DNA from 3 places in the Gallintestinimicrobium sp. genome. Region 1 is predicted to be linked to each of the others. Evidence: a T-box and tRNA genes for the amino acid it is inferred to sense, from the RefSeq annotation. Region 1 holds a T-box; the other regions hold tRNA genes.
The links. The T-box of region 1 lies ahead of proS (proline--tRNA ligase). A T-box ahead of a tRNA ligase gene usually reads a tRNA of that ligase, here a tRNA-Pro.
Positions count from the first base shown of each region.

Region 2: it has a tRNA-Pro gene. The T-box ahead of proS (proline--tRNA ligase) is inferred to sense a tRNA for this amino acid. The anticodon was not compared.
Region 3: it has a tRNA-Pro gene. The T-box ahead of proS (proline--tRNA ligase) is inferred to sense a tRNA for this amino acid. The anticodon was not compared.

Region 1 covers NZ_JBKVPW010000011.1:55,916-63,167, reverse strand. Annotated here, with positions in the region: gene ACLTOQ_RS10755 (response regulator) at 1-57, opposite strand, end outside; gene ACLTOQ_RS10750 (sensor histidine kinase) at 35-1,792, opposite strand; gene ACLTOQ_RS10745 (GGDEF domain-containing protein) at 1,824-3,017, opposite strand; gene proS (proline--tRNA ligase) at 3,170-4,600, opposite strand; T-box leader at 4,722-4,925, opposite strand; gene ACLTOQ_RS10735 (RNA-binding domain-containing protein) at 5,032-6,348, opposite strand; gene ACLTOQ_RS10730 (hypothetical protein) at 6,828-6,974, opposite strand; gene ACLTOQ_RS10725 (accessory gene regulator B family protein) at 6,996-7,252, opposite strand, start outside.
Region 2 covers NZ_JBKVPW010000002.1:84,782-92,033, reverse strand. Annotated here, with positions in the region: gene ACLTOQ_RS02255 (RNA-guided endonuclease InsQ/TnpB family protein) at 1-34, opposite strand, end outside; partial or broken gene ACLTOQ_RS02250 (IS607 family transposase) at 1-176, opposite strand, end outside; gene ACLTOQ_RS02245 (DegV family protein) at 701-1,540, opposite strand; gene ACLTOQ_RS02240 (DUF5721 family protein) at 2,027-2,518, shown strand; gene spoVAE (stage V sporulation protein AE) at 2,524-2,880, opposite strand; gene ACLTOQ_RS02230 (DUF3810 domain-containing protein) at 3,006-4,142, opposite strand; gene ACLTOQ_RS02225 (helix-turn-helix domain-containing protein) at 4,331-4,702, opposite strand; tRNA gene ACLTOQ_RS02220 (tRNA-Trp) at 4,849-4,919, opposite strand; gene ACLTOQ_RS02215 (VanZ family protein) at 4,986-5,546, opposite strand; tRNA gene ACLTOQ_RS02210 (tRNA-Pro) at 5,832-5,904, shown strand; gene ACLTOQ_RS02205 (GH25 family lysozyme) at 6,189-6,959, opposite strand; gene ACLTOQ_RS02200 (DUF6275 family protein) at 6,965-7,225, opposite strand; gene ACLTOQ_RS02195 (DUF4406 domain-containing protein) at 7,230-7,252, opposite strand, start outside.
Region 3 covers NZ_JBKVPW010000019.1:30,614-37,865, forward strand. Annotated here, with positions in the region: gene ACLTOQ_RS14105 (recombinase family protein) at 1-670, shown strand, start outside; tRNA gene ACLTOQ_RS14110 (tRNA-Pro) at 768-841, opposite strand; gene ACLTOQ_RS14115 (TIGR01440 family protein) at 1,018-1,605, shown strand; gene ACLTOQ_RS14120 (MgtC/SapB family protein) at 1,687-2,382, shown strand; gene ACLTOQ_RS14125 (TrmB family transcriptional regulator) at 2,551-3,417, shown strand; gene ACLTOQ_RS14130 (MFS transporter) at 3,401-4,840, shown strand; gene ACLTOQ_RS14135 (SGNH/GDSL hydrolase family protein) at 4,842-5,624, shown strand; gene ACLTOQ_RS14140 (ABC-F family ATP-binding cassette domain-containing protein) at 5,778-7,252, opposite strand, start outside.

The DNA.
Region 1 (7,252 bases):
CACTGCGATCAGTCCCTTTCTGGCAAGCTTATCATCATCTACGATCAAAACATTCATGTTCGTCCACCTCTTTAGCTGCAGGTAAGATAATTGTGATCTTTGTTCCTGTTCCCCTTTTGCTGTTTACAAACAGATCCGCGTTTCCCTGATAAAATGTACTCAGCATCGCCTTGACATAGCGGATCCCGATTCCCCTGTTCTCTTTTCCTGTATTCCACCGATAGCCGAAGGGTTCGTTAATTTCATCAATTTCTTTTTGACTCAGTCCATGTCCGAAATCTTCGATCGTCACAGCGACCAGGTTCCGTTTTTTGTCAAAAAACGTCTGGATGGCAATTTTTCCTTCCTCCCCAAGACCATATCGGATTGCATTCTCCACCAGAGGCTGCAGCATCATTCGCACAGTCGGTACATTCAGGTACTCGCCTTCCTCCACCGCAATATCTACCTCAAAATCATAGCGCTTCTGCTGCAAAAAGATATAATTTTTTACCATCTCGATCTCTTTTCGGAGCGTCGTTTCCCTTCCTTCTTTTCCGAGATTATACGACAGCAGCTTTTTCAGTGCACTTGTGTATTCTCCGATATCCTTCTGATGACTCATCTGTGCCATCCACTGGATCGAATTCAACACATTCAGCAGAAAATGCGGATTGATCTGGTAAACCAGCTTTTCGTATTCCATCTGCTGTGCTTCCTTTTCCTGCTCTCTTGACCGTTGGATCAGCTCCCGAATCTGCTGCTTCATATCCTCTACATCTCCCAGCAGCTGATCAAATTCTGCGATTCCGCATTCCGGGATCACCTCATCCTGCAAAGAGCCCTGACCGATCCGTTCTATCTGGGTCCCAAGCTCCTGAATAGGCTTTCCAATTAAATGATATAAATACAGCACAAAGGACATAAACAGACTAAAAATGATCAGAACAACCAGGATCGTTTTAAAACGCCATGCATAAATTTCATCTGTATAAGTTCCTTTGGGCAGCGACAGGGCATTCATATATCCCAGCTTGCTCCTGTAAATCAGAAAACGGTAGCCGTCTTTTTCAATTACCTTGCTGGTTTCTTTTTCTATTGCTGTATCAAGCAGCTTCTGCCCCTTGATCACTTTGGGGTTTGTGCTATAGGTCACAACTCCGTTTTCATTCAGCTGTAAAATACTGTAATCATAACCCTGTCGGTTCATTGCCGGACTGATCTCATATTCCGACTTTACCTCCGCATAACAGTCCAGCAAGGTTCCGTCGCCGAAGCGTTCCCTTCTATATGCAGAATAAACCGGCATCTGATTCTGATAAAACACAGATCCGTGGATCCCCTGAAAGGTATTTACCGTTACCTCAAATAAAACCGGTGCTCTTTTATATTCCATGGAAATTTTGACATTTGCATAGTTCGGCACAAGCTCACGGTTCCGATACGGATCATAATAAAATGCAATTAAGAGACTCGGCGAGCTGCTGTTCAGACTCACAAGCTGTGCGCGGAGGTTTTTCTTATTGACATACTGATCGTAATGCTCCTCCTGTGTCAGATACTTGTCCACAGCGCTTCCAACCATACCGTCTGCGCTCATCTGATTCAGTACACGAAGAAGCTTATAACATGCTTCATCCGATTCTTTTGTAAACTGATACAGATTCATTTTCATATTATCTTCGATATTATTCTGATTCATCAGCTGCAGGGAGGAATAAGAGGTCAGTATAATAGCAACTGCACTCGTCAGACTTCCGAGTATCATCAGCAGAAGAATGATTTTCCTTAACGATATTTTTTTCTTTTTCATATACAGATCGATTTCCTATCTCCCATTGTGCTTATTTCGTAAGAACTTCTTTTGTATCCTCTGCTGCGTATCCCCGGGCATATTGTTTTGCCCGTTTCTCTACATACATCATTTCATCTGCCCGTTTCATAACTTCTGCCAGGGACTCGAAATCCTGTACCTGCTCATAGCCAATGCTAACACCCAGAAACTCCGGCTTTTCTCCATCCCGGAAGCTCTGCAGATAGCATTCCCGAAGAGCTTCGATTTTCTCTGCCGGGCCTCCGCTGTACAACACCGCAAATTCATCACCGCCCGTTCGGTAGGCCTGGCCATTTTGCTCTGTCATTTCTTCCAGCATCGTCCCAAAGCGCCGCAGATACTGATCTCCGATATCATGTCCATACTGATCGTTGATCGATTTGAAATTGTCCAGATCCAGACAGACCAGCCATAAAGGATCCGAAAGTGTTTCCAGCATTTCCTGAATATCATTCAGCATAGCACGCCGGTTTTTCAAACCAGTCAGCGGATCCATGGATGCTTTTTTTCGCATCTCTTCCGCCCGCACATGCTCCTCCGCGCCCAGGAAAGAGACACCGTAGCCACACGCAGGAATGATGATCGCCGCAAAGTTCCGTGCTGCATTTACACCTGTCAGCGGCTGCCAGGGTGCCCAGGCATCCACCAAGAGCAGCGAACCATAATAGCTGACAAAGGCAAAGGCCGCCAGCAGTCCCATCCTGTCCTGAAAGTCGCGCAGGACACATCGCATTTTTCCCCGGGCCCAAGTGCGATACAGCACCACCACCACTGCCAGAGACAGAACATAAACACACAGGATCGTCTCCTGATCCGGCAGTCCAAATAACTGTACCAGCAGCATCGCCAACGTCCTGGAAAACAGGATCTGCAAAATCAGCACGTTATCCGCCATATAATAGTAGAAAATGCACGCCGGCAGTCGTGCTTCCGGATATAGAAACCGGTATGCAAAGATCGCAAGCGGTGCGATGAACATGTCGATCCTTTCATGCGTCATATTCGGAAACGCCGAATGGTTTAAAAAGCAGGCATCCAGGAATGCACCGGCTGTGATCCAGAATAAATACACCAGAAGCCACGTGCAAATACATTGCCACAGCTTTCGTTTTGACTTTTGAAACGTATGTGCAAAATAGATCCCTATCAGAGAAAACCCCAAATTCATAATCGTCCTGGTCAGATCTGATAATTCGTATATCATACCCTGTCCCCACTTTGTATTTCTAAATGCCGCCTTTGGCGTCGCTTGTTTTTCTCATCCACATTATAGCACAATTTTCCATGCGATGACACCGCTGAAAAAGGCGCTGCATGCCTTTTTCGTTGCACGCAGCGCCTGTCTTTTGATTGAATTTAATATGCCTTGCCCCAGTAAACCATCTTCTTTGCAGGCTTTCCGCAGCATACACAGGTATCGGACAATGTTTCCTGCTCGAACGGCATGCAGCGGCTTGTTGCTGCAAACTGCTCTTTGATCTTGTCCTCGCACTCCTGACATCCGCACCACATCGCCTTTACAAATCCGGGAGTGTTATTTAAGATATTACCCATTTCTTCCATATTCTTTGCAACATAAGTATGGGATTCTCTGTGCTTTCTTGCTTTTTCCAGCATATCCTTCTGGATCGTTTCCATCAGCTCTGCAATCTTTGCTTCCAGCTCGTCTAATGTGCATTCGAGCTTTTCACCGGTATCTCTGCGTGCCAGAACGCATTTGCCTGCTTCGATATCCTTCGGTCCGATCTCAACACGAACCGGAATACCACGCATTTCAGCCTCTGCAAATTTCCAGCCGGGGCTCTTATCGGTATCGTCCACTTTTACGCGGAAGTTGGAAAGACGATCTTTTAATTCATATGCCTTATCCAGTACGCCCTCTTTTCTCTGCTGGATCGGAATGATCACAACCTGTGTCGGAGCAACCTTAGGAGGCAGAACCAGACCGGAATTATCACCGTGTACCATGATCAGCGCACCGATCAGACGGGTCGTCACACCCCAGGAGGTCTGATGCACATATTTCAGCTTATTGTCCTTATCCGTAAACTGAATGCCGAAGGCTTTTGCAAAGCCGTCGCCGAAGTTGTGGCTCGTACCGGACTGCAATGCCTTGCCATCATGCATCAGCGCTTCAATTGTATAGGTTGCTTCTGCACCCGCAAACTTTTCTTTTTCCGTTTTGCGTCCCTTGATCACCGGAATCGCAAGTACCTGCTCAGCAAAATCCGCATATTCATTCAGCATCTGGATCGTACGCTCTTCTGCTTCTTCAGCAGTTGCATGTGCCGTATGGCCTTCCTGCCACAAAAACTCTCTGGAACGCAAAAACGGACGGGTTTCTTTTTCCCAGCGAACAACGTTACACCACTGATTATATACCTTCGGAAGGTCTCTGTAGGACTGGATATCATTTTTATAAAAATCACAGAACAGTGTCTCAGAAGTCGGGCGAACGCACAGACGCTCCTGAAGCTTCTGCAAACCACCATAGGTTACCCATGCAACCTCGGGCGCGAATCCTTCTACATGATCCTTTTCTTTTTCCAGAAGGCTCTCCGGAATGAACATGGGCATATATACATTCTGTACCCCTGCCGCTTTAAATCTCTCGTCGAGCTGCTTCTGGATCAGCTCCCAAATCGCATAGCCGGCTGGTTTGATCGCCATACAGCCCTTTACGCTGGTATAGCCGATCAGCTCTGCCTTCAGAACCACATCGGTATACCACTGTGCAAAATCTTCTTCCATGGACGTAATCTGTTCTACCATCTTTTTGTCTGCCATGTTATTTCCTCCTTTTCCCTGTAAATCTAAACTGGCGGCTCCTCATTTTTTTTCAAAAACAATAGAATGCACACTCTGCGGACACTTTATTGCCATGAATAAAAAAAAGATACCTGATCCCCAAAGGGACCGGATATCCGGCGGTACCACCCCAATTAACATGCACTCTGCATGTTCGCTCTGCATCCGTTAACGCCGGACCTACGCTGCCTTATTGGGGCAAAGCTCCAAGGGTCGGTTCAAAATGTTCTGCACAGCTGCTTCCACCATTGCAGCCTCTCTGAAGTGCGCTCCCATCTCTACTATTCCTTTTCTGCGCTTCTTTTCTATCTGTTATTGATGATAAAAAAATTCTCCGGATTTGTCAACCGGAAAACGAAAAGTATTGGCGCGTCCGGTGGATGAAATGATGCCGGGCGCGCTGCTCCTGATTATTTCAGTTTATACTTTTTTTCCGCTCCTCGTCCGATAATATCGATCAATCCGTTTTCACTCATCTGACGTGCAAGCAAATATGCTCTCGTTTTTTTGATATTCAGCAGCTCCTGCAGCTCTTCCTCCGTCATTTCCTGATACTCCGCCAGATAATCCAGCACAATTTTCATCTGCGACGTAATTTCCGTCGAAGGTTTCTCTGCTGCAACTGTCAAAGCTTCCTGCTCTGGCATGTCTGCATTTCTGTTTGGCAAGATCATTTTAAACGTATTTTGCGTCACGTCAATTTTAGGTTGCACCGCACAGCCCTTATAGAGTGCAAATATTTTTCGAATGCCAGTCCCATAGGATTCTATCAGTTTTAATCTGTGAAAAATTTCCGCCAGTCTCCGGTTGCGCGGTTGGGAAATTCCACTCCGGATATCTTCCGCTGACAACCCCGGCAACAGCCCTCCAATCGAAATAAATTCCATACAGGAATTATTGACATTGATAATAATGCTTCCACTGTAACTGTAATCCCGATGAACAAGGGCATTCAGCAACGCTTCTCTCAAAGCTTCCTCCGGATAATCCGATTTTTCGATCCGCTCCAGCCCTTTAAAAATCGCTGTCGTCCGGTTACAGAGGGACAGATACGCATAGCTTTCCTCCAGCTGTTTGAAAACAGAACCGCCAAACTCCTTCGCATCCTTGAATACCGTATTGGCATCGTCTCCGAATACCGCGATTTTGGTCGTATGCTTACATTGGTCTGATAAGATCAACGCCAGGTTTGTATACTGATCGTCATGGATATTTCGCAGGCCCAATGCAATATATTTATCTTCTGTGAAATTTACATGATATCGTGCAAATGCCTCTTCTGCTTCCTGAAATGTCAATCCTTGCTCAACGGTGCGCATCTCTTCAAACACATCTCCGTCAGAATCCTTAATCATCTGACGAATCTGATCCGGAGACGCTTGTGCACAGGACGCACCCTGACGGACATATACGCCTGACGGCTTGATTCCTTTTGCTTTCAGATAATATGGTTTATAAGAGCCTTCTCCAACTTCAATCTGAATAAATTTATTCTCCCGAAGGACATACCGCACAAACATGGTCACATCCGGTGCAATGGCATCCCGGACTCCATTTGTCAAACGGGTATAAGTTTCATCTATGTTCTCAATTCCCGTAGGATTTCCCTGATCGTCAACTCCAATATAAATTACGCCGCCTTCTGTATTTGCAAAAGCGATCACTTCTTTATAAATATCATCGATCATCTGGGATTTATATTCAATACGTTCGCTTTCATATTGCACGTACAGCACCTCCTGGCTTTTATCTCCATACCCCCGGTTCCTACCTAGATAAATCTAGTTCTTAGCTATATCATATCTGTATTTTCACTTTTTTCAATAGTATTAGGTGAATTTTCACCCTATCAGAGTGAATATTCACTTTTTTCACTCAGTGATAGTGAATTTTCACTCTCATCACCGCAAACGAAAAGACGCGCAAAAACCATTTTTTGATTTTTGCACGCCCTTCGTTTCCTTCTAAAAAACAGGCAAAGCAATGTATTTATCCCACGATCTAATTATCACCACACAAATTCCCCACATGCTCTGCTTGTTTTTTATGCCGTTTTCGGCAATGAATAAGGCTCCCGGAGTTTTTATGTAACCGCCTTCTGCCTTATCTGTCTCACAGTGTAACATAGCCTGTCCATTCACAGATCAAAATTTCCTGAACGCAGTGAAATTCGTCTTAAACGCTGTCACACGTCGGTTCCCGGAATTTACTTTTCCTTTTTCTCCATGTATTTCCGGACAAATTCAGGTACTTCGGGCTCATGCAGGATTAAAATCAGCTTTCTGTTCACTGCATTTTTTGCGGAACTCAATGCAATTTTTCTAACCAGTTTTGCAGTTTTTTCTTTCATCATAAATATTCTCCTTTTTCAGTATTATATTTTATTCCTTTTACAAGGAAGAATACTGAGCGACTCCAGCAGTGCGGAAATTACAATAATTCCACGCCAGTTCGATTTTGTAAGCAATAAACTCAGCAAAATCAGCCCTCCACAAAATAATATAGAATATACCTTTTTTCGAAGATTCTCTTCTGCTTCTAACAATGGCGCTGTTTTCGTTCTTCCAGGTGCCCTTAACCATAAAATCAGAATGCAGAGTCCCCATAAAACAACAAATACTCCAATTCCCC
Region 2 (7,252 bases), on a different contig from region 1:
TTGGGATCAACATTACTTTTATGGCTTTTACCATCGGTCTCCTCCTGCATCAATTCTCGGATAAATTTCTTCGCTTTGTTCGCTCGTTTTCCTTGTAATTTGCAGCTGAATACTGTGATTATTTGAACCAGATCTTCAACAAATTCCTTCCGTTCAGATTTTTCAGTATTATCCATCTGTCATTCTAAATTTGTTTATGGCTGGAAACGCGACAATATCCAATTGTAATGCGGTTTTTAGGCTTTACATTTATTACCTGGTTGAGTTGCTCATCAGAATAATATTTACTCAAAGTATCAACTTCTTTCAATAATATTCTGCTCTAATATCTCAGAAAACTCAACATCTACTTATATGATTTTATAATTTATATTTAACTGTTGATAACCTCCTTATTCCGGGAATTTCTATTCCGATTTTCTGCCATTTTTGTATGTTTTCGATAATTTTATAGTAAAAGATCGCAATTTAATTGTCAATCTGTTCTTTAGGATTTTATAGAATATTTTATTTTTTTATGAACCACAACCTTTTCATTTTCAACTGCGCCTTTTTCCTGTTCCAGCTGCCTCGTTTTGCGTACAACCGGAAAAACACCGATCCTTCCAGTGATGAATAAAAAACAATAAAAAACAAAAAAGCGGCCGCACATTACCGCACAGCCGCCTTTCATTTCTCTTCTTTTCGTATTTCCTGTCCGTCAGATCGTCACGATAACGCCGCCGTCATTGGCATACATGCTGCTGACGCCCGCAGTATCCATAATCACAACATCCTTTACAGAAACCTTGGAGGTCACCATCCGCTTCACGCTTTCTGCACGCTCCGGGCAATTACAATGGGTGATCATCAGGGTCTTTTCCTCCGGTCTTGCCACATTGCGCACCACTGCGTCCGCCATCTTCTGCAGACCCTTACGGATGCCGATGCCCTGCCCGATCTGCTCGATCCTGCCGTCCATCGTGCCTGCCATAACGGGCTTGATGCTCAGGGTAGATGCAACCAGTGCCTTGATACCGCTGAGTCTGCCGTTTTTACGCAGAGTTTCCAGATTATCCAGGACAAAATACGTATTCATCTCACTGCGGAACGCTTCCAGACGGCTTACCACCTCTTCAAAGGGAAGTCCCTGTTCCTCCAGGGAAGCTGCCAGCAGCGCAAGCTGTGTCTCTCCGCAGGAAGCCGAACAGGAATCCATGACGTAAATCTGTTTGGACTCGTCCTCTTCCAGATACATCTGCCTTCCGACCATGGCACTGTTATAGCTTCCGCTCAAATTGCCGGACAGCGTTACCACATAAATATGCTCTGCCTCCGATTCAAACGCCTGCCGATAGCTCTCCGGCGACGGACAGGAGGAACGCGGGCACTGGGGACATGAGGCAACCTGCTCCAGAAATTCCTTCTGATTAAAATGCTCATCGTCCATAATCCGGTAATCGCCGACCTCCAGACCAAGCGGTACGATTTCAAAATGCGGATCCTTCTTATATTTCTCCGGCAGCTCACAACAGCTGTCCACAACGATTTTATAACTCATGTTTTCCTCCATACCGCAGGCGCTTTGCGCCTGCCGCACCACGGCTTCTCGTATATTCTCAAAACCAATCCATGTAGTTTTCATTACTACATATGATAACACGTTCTGACTGTTCCTGTAAAGGGTATTTCCAAAAAACCCCATCTCTGATATACTGATACCACAGTTCACTCGTGGATTTTTGAAGGAAGATTTCGTGCTCGCACGAAAATCTGACTGAAAAAAGCTACGAAGGGAGCGCCGCTTCATGAGCAAAAGGAGCTGCGCAGCAGCGGGAAGCGTCGCAGACGCGTTTTTGCGAATGGCGCGGGTGAACTGTTTCACAACCGACCGGCACGCATATCACAAAAACCGCGCAGCAGCACAAAGCGTCGCAGACGCGTTTTTGCGAATGGCGCGGGTGAACTGTTTCACAACTGACCGGCACGCATATCACAAAAAACCGCGCAGCAGCACAAAGCGCCCGCGGAATGGAGGATTGATTATATGACCGCTTTTCAGATTCTTGAAATGAAGCATTTTATGGCGAAGCTTTTGACAGAGGATTGCTTTGACTCTTTTCTGCTGGAGAAGGCTTCGGTTTCCTGCGCCGTTTCCTATGAAATCGACGGGCGCGTCAATCCCGAATTTTATCAGGACGATGAAACGCCGGACGCCGGCTACCTGTTTCTGCCCTGGAAATTCATCCGTCCGGTTCTGTTTCAGATGATCCGCGGCAAACACACGCCTCTTTCCTTCAAATTCGTCCTGCATCTCATGCCCCAGTATGTCCCCGGCGTCATGAAGGGCGCAGATCCGTCTTTAAAACCGGAACAGGTTCAGGCGCTGGTCCTGACCATAAAATATGACGGCTCCGCCATCCGCCTGACGACCGGAACCGCCTTTTCTTCCTTTGTCTTCGATAAAACACTGGACGCGCAGTGGGACAAAACCATGCGCCAGTTTCTTTCCCGCAAGGAAATCGCCTGCAGGGAATAATACTTTTATCTTTTCATTTTAGGTTTAAAAACAAGGCTCGCCAGATATCCGAAAATCAGCGCCGCCGCAGTTCCGGCAGCCCCTGCCTGAAAGCCTCCCGTAAACAATCCGAGAAATCCGTCTTGTTCCACCGCTTCTTTTACGCCCTTCATCAACGTATGCCCAAAGCCAAGCAGCGGCACGCTCGCCCCTGCCCCGGCAAAATCGACAAAGGGCTGATACCAGCCAAGTGCGCTCAGCACTGCGCCCGAGCAGACCAAAAGCACCATAATCCGCCCCGGCATCAGCTTCGTCTTTTCCATCAAAATCTGCACCAGCGCGCAAATCAGACCACCTACCCAGAATGCATTCAAATAGTCCATCGCCCACACGCCCCTTTCCTTTTCCCGGCAGTTTCTTTCCAAAAAGCACCGCCGTTTTTGTCAGGATGCGCAGCAGATTCCTGTTTTATACACTCTGAATAATGTCTTGCACGCTTTTTAGACCGTCACTCTGCGTCCACCGTCACCAAAACATCCCCGTACAGCACACCGTCATAATAATCCAGCAGCAGCTTCACCACACCGTCATACGCTTTCATGCCTTCTTCCACTCCGTTTAATTTCAGAGAAGCCGTTGTCGCCGCGTTGGAAACCTTTTTCGCTGTTTTGGTACTGACAACCGCCTTTTTCTCGACAGTCTGCCATGCTTCCTGGGTCAAAAACATGTTATCCGCATAAACCTGTGCAGAAATCTGCGGATGCTTCGCGTATTCTTTCCGGCTCTTTTGAATGCTCTCACGAAATTCTTTTTCCACATAATTGAGTACGCCCATATAGCCGCTGTAGCGGAAAAATGCATCGTCTGAGTTGATACAGGCAAGATATCCGATCAGATTCGCCTCATCCTCCTGCATAAAGCCCTTTAAATGTGCAAATTCATGACAGATCACTGAGGGCTTATTTACAATATACATCGTTCCGTTGTAGTTTGCTTCCATGGAAAATGGGAAATAGTACCCCATCCTATAGGTCTGACTGAGCAGCTCCGAAAAATAAATCTCCTTCGGCTGCGGATAATAGCCCTGCAGGCGTCCATAATCTGTGCCGACCTGCTGCATCGCCTCTACAGCCGCCTGATTCGTGTCTCCCTTATAAATCAGATAGCCGTCTGCATCCCGCTCCATCTGCTCTGCAAGCTCGTTGGCATTGACCACAATATAATCCCGCAGCACAGCAAGCTCTGCCTTGGAGTAGTTCTCACTGCGCACCTGCTCCATATACCGATCCTCAAACGCCGAAGAATGATACAGCAAAAAACAATTACAGGTCATAACCCAGACGAGTGCCAGAAAAATCCAGGAAAATGCGCAGGAAAAGCTGTGAAACAATTTTTTGCTCCACGCTTTTTTTACAGTCAAACGCAAAAATCCTACAGCTGCAAACGCTGTCAGGAACAAAATCCCCAGCACGATCATGCTCTCTCCGACGCTGAACGGAAAAACCGACATCACCCGCGTGGAAATGCTGCTCCATACCGGAAAAACCGATTCCGCATAAAAATCGCAGAAGCTGCTGCTTTTCCACGCCAACACATTTAACGCCAACGCTGCCAGAAACAAAATGCCCCATACCTTTTTTTTCAACTGATCATCCCCTAATCGTCAACCTGTCCTTGTACCTTCCTACTATCCAGTATATCCGGTTGCCGCCGATAAGAAGCTGAACGATTTGTAAACGATTATGAACATTTTGTGACAAAAAAGAATCGGTTGTTCACCGATTCTTCTCTCTTTTTCACAGTACTTTTTTATCATTTCATTTTTTATTTGTGCTATTTGTTGTTTTCTCTCTGCATCATGAAGTTCGGATACAGCAAATGTTCTACTTCCGCAAAAATCTGATACATTCCATCCGCATGGTCTGCCAGCCTGCGAAGTCCCTCCAGCGCCGGATTATTCCGTCCTGCCAGATCATCCAGCGAACATTCCAGTGCATTTGCAATCTTCAGAATACTGATAAAGGATGGTCTGCCGATTTTTCCTGCCATCAGATGCTTTACGGTTTCATAAGGAAGATCCGCTTTATCCGCCAGCGTCTTCATCGACCAGTTCCGGCGGATCATCTGATACCCGATATTTTCAATCAGCTGATCTGTGACCTGTGCATAATACCCATTCTCCTCTAGCGTATGCTTCTGTTCCATAAAAAATCCCCCCGGCTGACAGCCAAAAAACAAAGCCCTAAACGAGCTGCTACAATAGAATGCACGCTCTGCGAGCATTTTATTGTCATGAATAAAACAAGAAAAAGCCAGAAAAGATATCGTCTTCTCTGACTTTCCCGCAATACCAGGGGCAGTAGGAATCGAACCCACATCGACGGTTTTGGAGACCGCTGTTCTACCTTTGAACTATGCCCCTATCGAACTGACAAGTGATATTATAGCACGATACTTTCTAATTTTGCAAGCCTTTTTTTTTACTTTTTTATACAAATCTCTTTTTTCTCCGTTCTCTGCGCTTTTCCATCGAAAGGGGTGCAAATATCGTTTTTCTCCCAATAAATCCGATGATCCTTGTCATATAAATTCCGGTGATGCTTCCTGCCGTATCGATCGCCACGTCCCGAAGCGCCGGCGAGCGTCCTGCCACAAACATCTGATGGTACTCATCCAGACCGGCAAACCCGGCACAGAACAATCCGGCAGCGAGCACGAGCCAAAAGCCCCGCAGCCGATAAACATATAAGGGCAGGGAAAGTGTCAGTCCCAACAAAAAATATTCGCTAAAATGTGCCATCTTCCTTACGAGAAAATGAATCTCATCTACATACACTCCCACCTGCGCAGTATCCAGATTGCCGGAGGTCAGCTTTCCCAGCAGGAGCACCACCTTTTCACTGACCAGCATACTCAGCTGTCCGGATTCGTCCGCCGTCTGGGCGGAAAAGGAAAAGATCATATACATCACGCACAGCGCCGGTACAAAGGATAAGGGCTTTAATAAAAAACGAAACATCTTCTTTATGGTCAACCAGAAATATTTCATGTTCACTCCATTCTGCAGATCACAGACAGCTTATCGTATCCTTTAGGGAGCCTTTGCTCCGAGCTTACCGCCTGTCCTTTTTGTGCCTGCCTTTTGTCCGTTTAATATAGTCTATATTTCCATTTCTTGCAAGAAAGAAACCCTTAATTTTTTATGAACAACTCAAACGGTACGAATAAACTGTAACAGAAAAACCTAATTTGTGAAGTTTTTTCAAATTAAGTGTTGACTTCTGTCCGATTATGCTGTATCATATCATTTGTCCGGTTGAGAAATACGGCACATCGGGGTGTGGCTCAGGTGGTAGAGCGCTTCGTTAGGGACGAAGAGGCCGCAAGTTCAAGTCTTGTCACTCCGACTGATTAAAAACCGTTGAGTTTTGCGACTCAGCGGTTTTTTGTTGTATTTACGCGGTTTTCTGGACTTTTAATATTTTCTTCTTATACTGTTTAGCGTATTTATATATGCTTTTTTATATTATTTTGTATCCCCATGCAACACGAAATGCAACACGAGTTTTCTATTATTTCTTGCTCTTTTCGCATTTTTTATTTTCATTTATATTTCGTTCAAAAGTAGATATTGCCATGATTTAAGGCACAAAAAAAGACCGGAACACCCCTCAAGTGCCCGGTCCCTCCGTTACTCCACTATTCTCACTTCATGAATAATCCCGTTAATTCCCATTGCTTCAAACTGCTGCCGGAGAATCTCCGCCTGCTCGCGTGTCCAAACATCTGCCACCGATACTGTATAGATCACGCCCGGCTCCACCGCAGGCTGCGACCACAGCATCGGATCCTCATAGGCTATGTCAAGGTCTACATCGCCTTTGATGCCCGGGATCTCGCCGCAACTCGTGTACTGCCACCCAGATATATCACCGTCAACATCAGGCTTGTATTTCTGATCCGGCTCATCATCAAACCGCATTGTACGATAGCCGCGATAATAACGTGCTATCCACAACCGCGTCCCGGCAAACGCATTAAAGTCAAACCAGCGCTCCTTATACACATACAACCCAACATACAGTCCAAAACCGTACCCTGCTGCCGTGATAACCTCCTGCGCCGCACGGATACACTCCGTCAGCTTTGCAGCACCCAGCGGCCGCAGCACGTCCTTGTCCTCTACATCCCACCAGACCATACCGGTCAGATGATGTGACCTCAACAGTTCCACGACCTGCTGTGCTTCCTGTCGCGCTGCGTCCTGTGTAGCTGCGTAGGTATACTTATATACAGACACAGGTATATTGTGCTTCCGACATCCCTCCAGATTTGTAGCAAACTGATGGTCTGCCTTGCCTGATCGGCGCACACTACGCAAGACCGCAAAATCTACGTCCTCGGGGATCTGTGCCCAGTTGATCGTGCCCTGGTTATCTGATACGTCAATTCCTTTCCACATAAGCATTACCTCACCACAAAATTCTCCCATTTTTTGTAAGCGTCCACATAGGTTTCCTGCTTGTCACCGTTATGGGTGATCTCATAATACATACCGTCAGAAACATTTGTGCTCAGCAGTGCCTTGTGGTTCTGAAGCGTCTTGCAGTACCAAACCACGAATACGTCATCCCCTGTAATCTGTTTCTGGTCAGTTTTGTCCGCGTGGCTGTTGAAATAATCCACTACAACCTGTTTACTTTTTTCTAAAAACTCTTTGCTTCCCATACTCTTAGTCCTCCGTATAATCTTCGA
Region 3 (7,252 bases), on a different contig from region 1:
TGGCACTTACAAAGAAATTTACTATTATGTATGTAGTCGGAATAGGATGGTCCGGGGTAAGCATTGTGAATATAAGGCAATGCTGAAAAAGACCGATATTGAACCGATGGTCATTGAGGCAATTCGTGAGATCGTAAGGAATGAGGAATATGCCCAGGCCATTAAAAAACGGATTGGCGTTCAGATTGACACGAAAGCAGTGGATAAAGAACTGGAGGGTTATCAGGCAAAGCTGAAGGAAGTTGATCTGAATAAAACAAGATTGGAACGGGAAATTGACAGTCTCCCTGCTGATGCAAAATATCGGGAACGAAAGCTCCATGATATGACCTTGCGGTTAGATTCCCTATATGATGTCATTGTTGAGCTGGAGGAAAAAATCGAAGATGCCAGACTTCGGCGAGATGCAATTAAGCAGCAGGCAATTACTCTTGAGAATATTTACAAAATCATGGTGAATTTCGACTGCGTTTATAATATAATAAATGACGAAGAAAAGAGAAATGTGGTCACAGCCTTGATTAAGGAAATTGAAATTTACAGGAATGACGAGTCTGAATATCCGCTAAAGCGGATTGGTCTGAATTTTCCGGTGTTCAAGGATGGCGGGGAAGTTACGGAGCTTTTGTGGGACAAAGGGAATACCGTTGAGTCATATCCTGTTCCATAAAAATCCTCCATCGGTTTGGTGTTTTACGGCGCTTATGGGCGCTTTATGTGATTTTTGTAGCAAAAAAGACTGTTGAAATTTCAACAGTCTTTAAAAGTCGAAGCGACGTGATTTGAACACGCGACCTCTGCGTCCCGAACGCAGCGCTCTACCAAACTGAGCCACGCTTCGATTGCTTCATCAAGCCTTATTATCATAACGAATTTTTCTGAAAAAGTCAACTGGAAAATTTAGAAAAAACGAAAAACTTTTGCAGCCTTTTGCAACTGACAGTTCGTCAGAAATAGAGTATACTGAAAGCGAAAGAACTTAACAGAAAAAGAGTTTCAGACAAAAGGGGACAGATCATGGCAGATACAGTTTTTTATACATATGACAATGCCTTATATGAAAAGGTTTACCAGACCGCTTATCAGGCGGCAGCGGAGCTGATAGAGACCGCCGGGATGAAAGCGGGTCAGATTTTAGTAGTCGGCTGTTCGACCAGTGAGGTTGGCGGGGAGAAAATCGGGACCTATTCCAGTCCGGAGCTGGCGGCAAAGGTCTTTGGCGGAATTTATGCGGCTGTGCAGGAAAAAGGCATTTATCTGGCGGCCCAGTGCTGCGAGCATTTAAACCGTGCACTGATTCTGGAGACAGAAGCGGCAGAAAAGTATGGCTATGAGCCGGTCAATGTTATGCCGCAGCCAAAAGCAGGCGGATCCTTTGCAACAGCGGCATGGCAGGCATTTGCTGATCCTGTGGCAGTGGAGCATATTGCGGCACATGCAGGAATGGATATCGGAGATACGCTGATCGGGATGCATCTAAAGGATGTGGCGGTTCCGGTCAGACTGTCCATTCGACAGATCGGGGAGGCACATCTGGTATGCGCACGGACGCGGCGGAAATTTGTCGGCGGGGTTCGGGCGGTTTATGACGAAAGATACCTGTAAACAGCATATGAAATAAGGCTACCGGCATTTTCGCGGGAACGCCTGCAGAAATCAGGAGAAGGATAAAAGAGGGAGCATGGTATGGTGTTGGAAAAAATAGCCGTTTTGAAGGAGCTGACCATTTTTTCCGTGCTGCTGAGAACTGTGCTTGCGATGGTTTTCAGTGGAATTTTAGGGTATGAAAGGGAAAAGAAAGGGCGTCCGGCAGGATTTCGGACGTATATGGTTGTCTGTATCGGCTCGGAAATTGCGATGATGACGGGAATTTTTCTGAGCCGGGAGCTTGGAAGCACTGACCCGAGCCGGATTGCTGCGCAGGTGATCAGCGGGATCGGATTTCTGGGAGCCGGGACGATCCTGGTGACCCGGCAGAACCAGGTAAAGGGGCTGACCACCGCAGCGGGGCTGTGGGCGGATGCCTGTCTGGGACTGGCACTTGGTTCTGGCTTCTACTCCGGAGCAATTGTCGGTTTTGCAGCCATTTGGTGTTCTCTGAAAATCCTGAGAACAGTAGATAAGAGGCTTGGAAAAACAGCGCGTGTTTTTGGAGCTTACGTGGAGTTTGTAAGTATCAAGGATCTGAGTGCCTTTTTGGCATATGGACGGGAACATGGCTGTAAAATGGACGGGCTGGAGATTGTACGCAGCAAGGATGTGGATGGAAACAGGGTGGTTGGTGCAACAATGACCCTTCATTTTGATACACCTGTATCCCATGAGAAGGTGATTGAAGAGTTCGGCAGACTGGAGGGCGTGCAGTTTATCAAAGAAATTTAAGCGCGGCATGTGAACGTTTCGATAGGCAAGACGATGATTTGTACGACGAACTGTACTTTGACGACAGCCCGTATTGACGCAAAAAGTAAATTTAATACCATATTTTTCTAAAAGGGTATTGACAACGCAGAGATTTGTAGCATGATAGTGGTGTGGGGTATAACTACTATGAACAATTATGAATTTTTAGAAAAAATCGGCTTTTCGTCAAATGAAGCAAAAGTATACGGAACACTAATTAAACATAAAGTGTTAAACGGTTACGAAATCGCAAAACTTTCGGGCGTTGCGCGTTCGTTGGTGTACGAGGTTATCAATCGCCTGGTGGCAAAGGGCGCGGTTATTCGTATAGACGGAGAGCCGAATTTTTACAAGCCTATCGAGTATCAAGACCTTATACGTAGCATCAAGGAAGAAAACGAAAAGAATATTGCCTGCGCCGAACGCGAGCTACAACAACTTGCAACGGAAAACGCCGACGTCGATTATGTAATGAATATAGTGGGCGAAGAAAAATACGTTGCTAAGGCAAAGGAACTTATCGACAGCGCGCAAGCGGAAATTTCGCTGTCCATTTGGCGAGAGCTGTTCGAAGTGCTGCGTAGTAATATCGAAAACGCAATATCCCGCGGGGTAAAGGTGTATATTTTTACCTTCGGAAGCATTTTGGTCGAGGGCGCAACGGTGTATTCGTACAATATCAACGACGTTTCAACACTGTTTCCATACCGTAGAACAACAATTATAATCGACGGCGGAGAGTGTTTAGTCGGAGAAGAAGGCGATCGCAACGTTTACGTGCATACGCGCAATCATTCGGTTGTTTCCCTTGCCACCGACGAAATTGTTTTGAATGTTTTTTGGAATAAACTTATCGAAAAAGAAAACCTGTTGTCTAAAGGCTGCTCCGGCGCGGATTTCTTGCAAGCCATACACAATTTGGCGGAGCGCTACGGCATTACCGACGAGATGACCAAGAATTTCCTTGTTTACAATTTTCAAAAGGAGAAAACTCAAAATGGCAAAAAATGTTGAACGATTACAGGCGCGCGAAGCCAAGGAACTTATCCGCCGCGAAAAGCAGTTGGACGCAAGAAGCAACAAGTTTTATTTGATTTACTTGTTTATGATTTTGTCGCTCATCTACATAACGGACGAAATCGCGTCTACTATATCCATTCAGTTTCAGGCGAATATAGTTACAGAATTCTTCGTAAAAAATATGGGTATGGAATACGGCGCGGGATTATCGCTCTTTTCCGCCATAGGTTTTATTTCCTATCCGGTAACACTGCTTATTATTTTCTATCGTCCCCTTGCGGACAAATTCGGGCGTAAGCCGTTTTTGGTTATTAACACGTTATGTATGGGCTTAGGGCTGTTCCTTGTGTATTTATCCAAAGAGATCTACGTTTACATGATAGGCGGCACGTTGATGGGTTTTATGGTCTCGCACGATATGCAATGCGTGTACATACTGGAATGCTCCGATGCAAAGTCTCGCGCCCGTAACTACGCAATCGTAAAAGCGGTGGCGATACTGGGCACGTTACTTGTTCCGTTGCTTAGGGCTACACTCATGCAAAACGTAAGCGAGCGTTGGCACGTAGTATATTTGGTGCCGGCAATTGTCGGTTTTGTAATGTCGTTATTCGCGCTGCTTTTTGCTAAGGAAACAAACGCATTTTTGATTAAAAGAATAGAGTATTTAAAAACGCCTATAGAAGAACGTGAACAACGCAGCAAGGAAGGACGCGAACAAAACGCACAAGGCGGAATTCTGACCGCTGTAAAATTCGCATTCAAACACAGACAATTGCGCTTTTTGATTATTGCTTGTTGCTGCTTTTATCTCGCTTCGTTAGGTACGGCAACGTACAGTACGGTCATGGCAAAGTCGGCGCTGATGACGGAAGAAGAAATAACTCTTGCTTTGTTTCTGTATCCCGTCGGCAACGCGCTGTTTACATTGATTTCCGGTTTTGTGTCGGATAAATTCGGACGTAAAGTAACTATAGTCGCAATGTCTTGTTCGGCGTTGACGTGTTATTTGCTGTTTATCTTTAGCGGTATGTTCAAGTGGACTCCGTATTTGACGGGTTTTGCTATCGGCGGATTTATGGGCAGTTACTGGGGCGCAGGCGATACCATCGGCGGAATTATGTTTTCCGAATCGTCTCCTACAAACCTGCGTTCGTCGGTTACGGTAATCAATACGTTGCTTAACGGAGTTATGGGCGGACTTGCAACAGTTATTACTATGATACTGCTGCCTATCATTCCCGAAAGCATGTTCGGTTATATGTATTTGGGCATGACGGTTCCAGGGCTTGTAGGGGCAATTGTAATAATGTGGCTGTTTGTCGGCGAAACTCGCGGACTTGATCTTAAAACTGTAACCGGTACGGAATGGGATAAGCCTAAAAAGGTTAAAGAAGAACAACAGGACGGTGAATAAAATGAATAACAAACGATTTGAAATCGGCGCAAGCGAACAGCCGTTAGATATTATTAAGGAAACGTGCGGTTTTGCGGGCATTTTTAAGCAAATAGGCGTTATAGGGGATTCTTTGGCATCGGGCGAGTTTGAAAGTCACGATGAAAACGGAAATATAGTTTATACTGATATGTACGAGTACTCGTGGCCCGCCGTTTTAGAGCGCATTACTGGAACAAAATACAACAATTATTCCCGCGGCGGAATGACCGCGCGCGAGTATGTTCAAAGTTGGGCGGACGCAAACGGATTTTGGCAATGGAATCAAGCGTATATTATTGCGTTAGGCAACAACGATTCGTTTGTGTTCGGGCATCCTCTGGGAAGTGTCAAGGACGTCAACGCCGATTGTCCGCAGGATAATGACGATACGTTTTTCGGTAATATGGGCAAAATCGTTTCCAAACTTAAGACAATAGAGCCTAACGCGCGTATTTTTGTTGTAACTCCTCAACTGCGCGGTGAAGCGTGTGATAATGATATCCGTTATATCGCAAGCGAACTCGCCAAATTGTGCGATATGTTTGAGTTTACTTACTTGCTGGATATGACTGCGCATGCGCCCGTATACGATGCAGAAATGCGTAAATCGTTCGGGTTGGGCTTTCATCCGAACCCGATGGGCTACTATGCATACGCGTTGACTGTGGGAAATTATATCGATTACATTATCAGAAGTAACCCGCAGGAATTTGCTACGATACCGTTTGTAGGTACGTTGCTCAAAAACAAAGATTACAAATAGGAAAGGTATTGACTTACCGGTCAAAAGAACTTTATCAGGAAGCTTAAAAAATATGGCAGCCGCGTCAGGAAAATTTTCCTGACGCGGCTGCCTTTTAGAGCGCTGGACTGCGCTAAGCCATGTTATCATATTGCGTGTCGTGCTGTCCTTTTGTCACACAGTTCGTGTCGTCCATTTGGAAGCGTCCCAGACCGTATCTGCGAGCCCGTCATAGAACTCGGGCTCATGGCATACCATCAGAATGCTTCCGCGATATGCGATCAGTGCACGCTTCAATTCGTCCTTGGCATCCACATCGAGGTGGTTGGTGGGCTCGTCGAGGACGAGTACATTGGAGGGACGGTTGATCAGCTTGCAGAGACGCACCTTTGCCTGTTCACCGCCGGACAGGACTTTGACAAGGCTTTCAATATGCTTGGTTGTAAGGCCGCATTTTGCGAGGGCGGAACGCACCTCATACTGGCTGTAGCCCGGAAACTCCTTCCAGATCTCCTCGATACAGGTTGTGGAAATATCCTGACTCATTTCCTGCTCGAAATAGCCGATCTCCAGATAATCTCCCTGCTCTACGCTGCCGGAGAGGGGATCGATCAGACCGAGGATGCTCTTCAGCAGAGTTGTCTTACCGATTCCGTTTGCACCGGTGATGACGATCTTGGAGCCGCGTTCCATGGACAGATTCAGCGGGGAGGACAGCGGCTCGTCATAACCGATTACGAGGTCGGACGTCTGGAAAATATATCTGCCGGGCGTGCGTGCCTCTTTAAAATTGAACTCCGGCTTCGGCTTTTCAGCCTGCAGTTCTATTACATCCATTTTATCCAGCTTTTTCTGACGGGACATCGCCATGTTTCTGGTGGAAACACGCGCCTTGTTGCGGGCAACGAAATCCTTCAAATCTGCAATTTCTTTCTGCTGCTTGTTATAGGCGGCTTCCAGCTGCGCTTTTTTCATCGCATAAACCTCCTGGAACTTGTCATAATCGCCTACGTAGCGGGTCAGCTGTTGATTGTCCATGTGGTAGATCAGGTTGACGACGCTGTTTAAGAACGGAATATCATGAGAAATCAGGATAAAAGCGTTTTCATAATCATTTAAATACCGTTTGAGCCATTCGATATGAGAAACATCGAGATAGTTGGTGGGCTCGTCCAAAAGCAGGATGTCCGGTTTCTCCAACAGAAGCTTACCCAAAAGTACCTTAGTACGCTGACCGCCGGACAGCTCGGAAACATCCTTGTCCAGACCGATTTCGGAAAGCCCGAGGGCGCGTCCAACCTCCTCAACCTTGGAATCGATCATATAAAAATCGTGTGCAGTCAAAAGCTCCTGCAGCGTTCCGGCGTCCTCCATCAGCTGCTGCATGGTATCCTCGTCTGCTTCGCCCATCTTTTCATAAATCCCGTTTAATTCCTGTTCCATATCCAGCAAAAAATCAAAGGCAGAGGTCAGTACCTGACGGATGGTCATGCCCTTTTCAAGGGCAGTGTGCTGATCCAGATAACCGGCGCGGACATTTTTGGACCATTCGACCTTACCTTCATCGGGCTGCAGGCGACCGGTGATGATGTTCATAAAGGTGGATTTTCCCTCGCCGTTTGCGCCGATTAAACCGATGTGCTCACCCT